DNA from 3 places in the Aeromonas enteropelogenes genome. Region 3 is predicted to be linked to each of the others. Evidence: riboswitches for the same ligand, from Rfam matches in the RefSeq annotation. Region 3 holds a riboswitch; each other region holds the start of a gene.
What was found. Region 3 has a riboswitch for cyclic di-GMP ahead of LA321_RS04655 (sigma-54-dependent transcriptional regulator). Riboswitches for the same ligand answer to the same signal wherever they lie in the genome.

Region 1: another riboswitch for cyclic di-GMP. It lies ahead of gbpA (N-acetylglucosamine-binding protein GbpA); the one in region 3 lies ahead of LA321_RS04655 (sigma-54-dependent transcriptional regulator).
Region 2: another riboswitch for cyclic di-GMP. It lies ahead of LA321_RS11055 (glycosyl hydrolase family 18 protein); the one in region 3 lies ahead of LA321_RS04655 (sigma-54-dependent transcriptional regulator).

Annotation. Positions count from the first base shown of each region.
Region 1 covers NZ_CP083625.1:1,873,013-1,875,277, forward strand. The annotation lists gene gbpA (N-acetylglucosamine-binding protein GbpA) at 1-1,403, opposite strand, end outside; cyclic di-GMP riboswitch class I at 1,468-1,552, opposite strand; gene LA321_RS08860 (methyl-accepting chemotaxis protein) at 1,818-2,265, opposite strand, start outside.
Region 2 covers NZ_CP083625.1:2,340,650-2,342,914, forward strand. The annotation lists gene LA321_RS11050 (hybrid sensor histidine kinase/response regulator) at 1-758, shown strand, start outside; cyclic di-GMP riboswitch class I at 959-1,046, shown strand; gene LA321_RS11055 (glycosyl hydrolase family 18 protein) at 1,149-2,265, shown strand, end outside.
Region 3 covers NZ_CP083625.1:1,004,174-1,006,438, forward strand. The annotation lists gene LA321_RS04655 (sigma-54-dependent transcriptional regulator) at 1-924, opposite strand, end outside; cyclic di-GMP riboswitch class I at 1,067-1,154, opposite strand; gene lfhA (lateral flagellar biosynthesis protein LfhA) at 1,341-2,265, opposite strand, start outside.

The sequences.
Region 1 (2,265 bases), 870 kb from region 3:
TCCTGCCAGTGGGAGCCGGTGCCCGGCTCATACTGGGTCGCGTTGGCAGCCCACTGGCTGCACCAGCCACTGTAGGGGAAGGGTTTGCACTGGTAGACCTTGCCGTTCTTGGGTTGCAGCACCCTGGTACCGTCGGTGTAGGACTTGAGCCCCTCCGGAAAGGTGAAGTCATGAGCGCCGCCGGCAGCGGGATCCTTGAACATCAGGTCCAGAGTCTGCTGGAGCGGGGTACCGCCATTTTTCGGGGTGCCCTTGATCACCAGCTGGTGATGACCGGCACTCAGCCCTTCCAGAGTCATGGTGAAGCCCTGGCTGCTGTCTTTGATGTCGGCGCTGGACTGGCCTTTGGCGACACCACCGTGGTCGTAGAGGGTGCTGGTGACGGCGAGATCCCCCTGGGCGGTGATGGTGAAATCGAGGATCGCCTTGCCGTTGTCGAGCTGGTATTCGCTCGCCAGACCGCTGACGCTGATGTCGTTGCCAACCGGCGGCTGCAACTGCTCAAGCTGGATCTCGACCCGCTCCAGAGCGCTGCCCGCCTTGAGGTAGACGGGGTTCTGGCCGTAGACGGGGTTGAACTGGCCATCTGTCCCCTGCTGGCCGGCACGGATCAGGCTCTGCTCAGAGTTGATCTTGCCGGCCAGGGCGTGGGCCCAATTGTTCTTCTGGCCTTGCTCCGCGCTGGCGATGGTCAGCTCGGTCTGCAGATCGGTGCGCTCGCCGTTGGCATCGAATACCCGGGTTCTGGCCTTGTCGCCGGCCGCCAGATCGATGGAGGGGTAGATGGTGCCGCCCTGGTTCCACGCCAGCGGTGGCTGGGTACCGCCCTTGAAGTTGGCATCGATCAGGTTGTAGAAGCTGTTGGCGGTATCACCCACTTCCCACACCCCGAGAATGATCTGGTAACCGGTGCGCTCCGGCAGGATGCACTGATGGGTGACCTGCTTGGGCGGTTGCACCATGTTGCCGTCGATGACGCAGAAGGGGGTGAGCTCGAAGGCGTCGCGGGTCAGCGGCTGGTTCGGGTTCCAATCCTGTTTGGTCAGATAGTAACGCCAGTTGCGGGTCACATGATTGGCGGTGAAGGTCCAGCTGATGGAAAAGGGGCCGGCCTGCACGTCGCGGCGGGTCCAGCGATCGCTGGTCTGGGCGTTGAGTTCGCCGAACTGGGGATGGCCGGCGGCAGCAATCTGCCCATCTGCCGGGCCGCCGTCCGGGAAGCCGGAGGAGGCCTCCAGGCTCTGGGGTTCCCACTGCACGGCGCCGCACTGGCTGTTGCCGCCGCTCTTGCACAGGGCGTTGCGCGATTCCGGTTGGCTGATGTAGCCGTGGGCCAGCACGCTGCCGCTGGCGAGCAGCGTCAGGGCGGCGGCGATGTGGTTGAATCGGATGGTTGCTGCCATACATTCCTCTGATCGATAGATGTGGGCAGTCACGTTGGCAGGGGAATCCCCGGGCACACCTGGGTGTGGCAACCCCGCTATCCTGGACGAACGTCTTTAGACCGGAAGTTTTGCGTCCTGACTTTTCAGCCAGTTTGCCAAATGACTACAGAAAGGGTCATGGTGTCGCGTTTGGCGACAAAATTATCATGACTAATTTTGATTAAATTATTAAGTGTAAATCTTTACAGCTTGACCTTTCTGGCGTTGGTTTTTCACTCAACTATATGTTTTTAAATGTATAAATAAGCAGCGTGATTTTCTGAATCTCGCCCATTCTGTCGATAAGATGCGAAAATTTGGCATTTTTTATCAATAAAAAAATCCCCTGCCACCTTCGTGGTCAGGGGATGGGGTGCGACAGAGCAAGACGGATCAGTGGTGAACCCGGGGGGATTCGCTCTGGCGCGGTGATGGCATCTGCATGGGCAACGGGCTCTGTTCGCTGGCGTGGCCGAGTTTGAACACGGCGAGCCGTTCGTCCAGGCTGCGGGAGAGACCGGCCAGCAGTTCGCTCTCCTGGGCCAGCTGGGAGGCAGATTGCGACATCTCCAGTGCCGAGTCGTTGATGCCGCTGACGTTGCGGTTCATGTCTTCGGCCACCATGCTCTGCTGTTCGGCGGCGGTGGCGATCTGGGTCGCCATGTCGCTCACGTGCTGGATGTGGTTGACGATGAGGGAGAGGTCCTGGCCTGCCTTCTCGGACTGGTTGACGCTGCTCTCCGCCAGCTTGCGGCTGGTGTCCATGGCGTCGGCCGCACTCACCGCCCGCTGTTGCAACTGGGCGATAGTGCCCTGGATCTCCTCGGTAGACTGGCGGGTG
Region 2 (2,265 bases), 1.3 Mb from region 3:
TGCGTCTGCTGCGCCGGGTGCTGCAAAACTTCCTCACCAATGCGTTTCGCTACAATCCGGGCGGCCGGGTGCTGCTCGGTTGTCGCCGGGTGGGGGACAAGGTGCGCATCGAAGTGTGGGACAACGGTCCCGGCATTCCGCAGGACAAGCAGGAAGCGATCTTCGACGAGTTTTCCCGCCTCGATCACTCCCGCACCACCCGGGAGCAAGGGCTTGGATTGGGGCTAGCCATCGCCCGCGGCATCTCGCTGGTACTGGGTCATCAGCTCACATTGCGCAGCTGGCCGGGAGCTGGCTCGGTGTTTGCCATCACCCTCAATCAGGCGACCCGCCCGGTCACGCCCCAGTTGCCGGTGGCGCCCGTGGTGCGCGACAGCCAACTGGAGGGGGTGCGGGTCCTCTGCATCGACAACGAGCGGGATATTCTGGTGGCGATGGCCTCCCTGCTGGAACGCTGGGGCTGCGAGGTGCGTTGTGCTCTCAATCAGAGCGAGGCCGAGGGGATAGTGGCGGAGGGCTTCGTGCCGAGGCTGGTGCTCTCCGATTACCACCTGGATGACGACAAGACGGGATTGCAGGCACTGGATGGGCTGCAGCAGGCTCATGGGGACCATATCGGTGGCATCATCATCAGCGCCGATCGCAAGAGCGAATTGCAGGCGCAGATCCGCGAGCAGGGTTATGGCTACATCAGCAAGCCGGTCAAACCGCTCAAGTTGCGTGCCCTGATGAACAGCCTTTTATTGCCGCCGCAGTGAGCAGGCTCACAAAATTAATCAAATCATGAAACTGTTCGGTGCGATATGAAGGGGCGGGAATGGCGAGGATTGCCGCATCAATCCTCACCAAATCATGCTTTTTGCCAAACCTGAGTCCCATCTCCTGTCATTTCTGCTAGGTAGCGGTCCGGATTGCCCCCCTCTATAGTCGGGGGGCGATTTTTTATGTCGCGAATGAAGTGTGTTAAGGGCAAACCGATTGAAAAATCGGGACGCAAAGCTTCCGGTCTAAGGGTCAGCAGTACCTAAGATAGCGGGGCCACCACAGGTCGTTGTGCTCCTTTTGCCAAGGAGGAGCTGCTGTCTGCATTACCTGTCAGGGGCGTCGCCCTTTTCGTTGCAAACATAACGAGATAGGGAAATACAACAATGCCAAGTCCAAAACCAACCATGCTGGCTCTCGCGGTCGGTCTCTTCTGTGCATCTTCCGCCTACGCCGCGCCGCCCGGCAAAGCCACCATCGGCTGGGGTCCCACCAAGTTTTCCATCATCGAAGTGGATCAGGCCGCGACCTCCTACAACAACCTGGTCAAGGTGAAGGATGCCGCCGATGTCGAGGTGAACTGGAATCTCTGGAGCGGTGATCTGGGCCAGACCGCCAAGGTCCTGCTCGATGGCCAGGAGGTGTGGTCCGGCCCCTCCGCTGCGTCCGGCAGCGCCACCTTCAAGGTGAAAAAAGGGGGGCGTTACCAAATGCAGGTGGCTCTATGCAACGCCGATGGCTGTACCCTCTCCGACAAGAAGGAGATAGTGGTGGCCGATACCGACGGCAGCCACCTGGCCCCGCTCAAGACGTCACTGCAGGAGAACAACAAGCCTTACGCCAACAAGTCCGGCAAGGTGGTCGGTACCTACTATGTGGAGTGGGGCGTCTATGGCCGCAAGTTCACAGTGGACAAGATCCCGGCCCAGAACCTGACGCACATCCTCTACGGCTTTACCCCCATTTGCGGCGGGGATGGCCTCAACGACAGCCTCAAGGAGATCGAAGGAAGCTTCCAGGCGCTGCAACGGGCCTGTGCCGGCCGCGCTGACTTCAAGGTGGCGATCCACGATCCCTGGGCTGCCGTCCAGATGCCGCAAAGCGGCCTGACCGCCCACGATGAGCCCTACAAGGGCAACTTCGGTGCCCTGATGGCACTCAAGCAGGCCTACCCGGATCTGAAGATACTGCCGTCCGTGGGGGGCTGGACCCTCTCCGATCCCTTCTACTTCCTCGGTGACAAGACCAAGCGCGACACCTTCGTCGCCTCGGTGAAGGAGTTCCTGCAGACCTGGAAATTCTTCGACGGCGTGGATATCGACTGGGAGTATCCGGGTGGCCAGGGTGCCAACCCGAAACTCGGCAGCCCGACCGATGGTGCCACCTATGTGGCCCTGATGAAGGATCTGCGCGCCATGCTCGACGAGCTGGAAGCCCAGACGGGTCGCAAGTATGAGCTCACCTCCGCCATCGGTGCCGGTGGCGACAAGATTGAAGACGTGG
Region 3 (2,265 bases):
CTCACGCAGGGCGGGCCAGCTGATGGGCAGCACATCCAGCCGATAGAAGAGGTCTTCGCGGAACTGTCCTTCCGCCACCAGGGTGCGCAGTTCCTTGTTGCTGGCGGCGATGATCCGCACGTCGAGGGAAATGGTCTGGTGGCTACCGAGGCGCTCCACCTCTTTCTCCTGCAGAACGCGCAGCAGCTTGGTTTGCAGGGGCAGGGAGAGTTCGGAGATCTCGTCCAGCAGCAGGGTCCCCCCCTGGGCCAGCTCGAACTTGCCGGGCTGGGCACTGGTGGCGCCGGTGAAGGCCCCCTTGTTGTGACCAAACAGGATGGATTCCAGCATGGCTTCGGGGATTGCCGCACAGTTGATGGCGACGAAGGGCTTGCCCGCCCGGCAGGACATGTCGTGGATATAGCGGGCGAGGCACTCCTTGCCTGTGCCCGACTCGCCGCCGATCAGGATGGTGGCACAGGTCTTGGCCGCTCGCCGTGCCAGCTGGAGTACCTGCAGGCTCTTGTTCGAGACGGCGACCAGGTTCGGGATCTTCTGGCGCAGGCGCAGGCCACACTGAATGGTTTCCAGCAGTTGTTGGGCACTGAAGGGTTTGACAATGTAGTCGATCGCGCCGGCACACATGGCTTCGGCAGCCAGATTGGCCTGGTTCTCGTTGACCAGAATAATAGAATCAACACCGGCAAACGATTTCAATATTCCGGGGCCAGCTTCCGTCATGGCATCCATGTCAAATAAGATGAGACCCGTGCGATTTTTATTAACAAAATCGCCAACCTTATTTACTGAATTAACCCTGACTACCGGATATCCATGCCCTGACAATATGTCTGCAGTGTGACAAGTTGCAGCAAATTCCGGCTGCACTAACAAAATAGGCAGGTTCGAGACATGATGTTCCCGTATTTCATCAAATACGGGCATATTATTATCATTCATTAATGTCAGACACCCTTGCTGATGGATTTAGCAATAAACCAAGCATGAGTCGTCAAAACGCGCACCCACAGTCCAAAAAAGGACCGTGTTATTAAAGTAAAACCATGATAACCAAGATGATTGGCTGTCTGGCAACCCCGCTGTCATAAGCATTACTGCTGTTAGACCGGTAGCTTTGCGTCCTGACTTTTCAGTTCAGTTTGCCCTTGTCCTGTGACAACCCTTTCAGGGATGAGGCGCCTGGAAGAGGCGAATCCATTCAGTGTCGGACACTAATGATATATTAGTGTTCAACACGACGAAAATTGTCAAAAGCTGTCACATAATAACTTCTTTAAATTGCATAGCAAGTAAGCATGCGGAAAAAAAACTTCCCACAGGAATCCCTTCCTGAACATAAATTATCCAAGAGTGCCTATTACTTCGACTCTTAAATCTTCGGGAACCTCATTATATGAGAGTACTTTGAGGCCTTTGGCGAAAGAACGGGCATATCGGGCCATTAATGGCCTCAATTGCGGCATGACTACCAATACGGGGGCATGACCCAGCTGCTGCAACTGCTCCTTCACCAACGGCATGTTTTGCTGCAACTGGCCAAGCAGCTGGGGATCGACCGGGAAGCTGTCCAGCTGGATCTTGCCCTGCTGCTGGGCCTGGTTCATGGCGGCCAGCAGGGTCTGCTCCAGCCGATCGTCGAGGGTGAAGGTAGCCAGCACGTCCCGCGCGCCGATCGACTGGCGGACGATCTGCCGTTTCAGGGCGCAGCGCACATCGGAGGCGAGCAGAACCGGATCCTTGGTCAGCTCGCTGGCGTCGAGCAGGGTGGTCGCTATGGTCCGGATATCGCACAGGCTGACCTGATCCTTGAGCAACTGGCGGAAAACCCGCAGCTGCTGCATCTGGGTCAGCGCCTGATTCAGCTCCTCTGCGAGACGGGGAGACTGGTTGGCCAGGAACTGGCCCAGCTTGCCCACCTCGTCATGACCAAACAGGGTATCGAGCTGCTCGCGCAGCAGCTTGCTGGCGTGGGTCGCGATCACGGTGGCCGAGTCCACCACCGAATAACCCAGGTTGAGGGCCTTGGCCTTCTGTTCCGGCGAGATCCAGACCGCACTCATGCCATAGGCAGGATCCTGGGTCAGCTCACCATCCAGAGAGCCATAGGTCTCACCGCTGCTGATGGCCATCAGCCGCTGGCAATCCACATTGCCCCCGGCCAGCGACACGCCGGAGAGCTTGATGCGGTATTGATCCGGCTGGAGCTGCAGGTTGTCCCGCACCCGGATCTCCGGCAGCAGGAAGCCATACTGTTCGGAGAGGGTC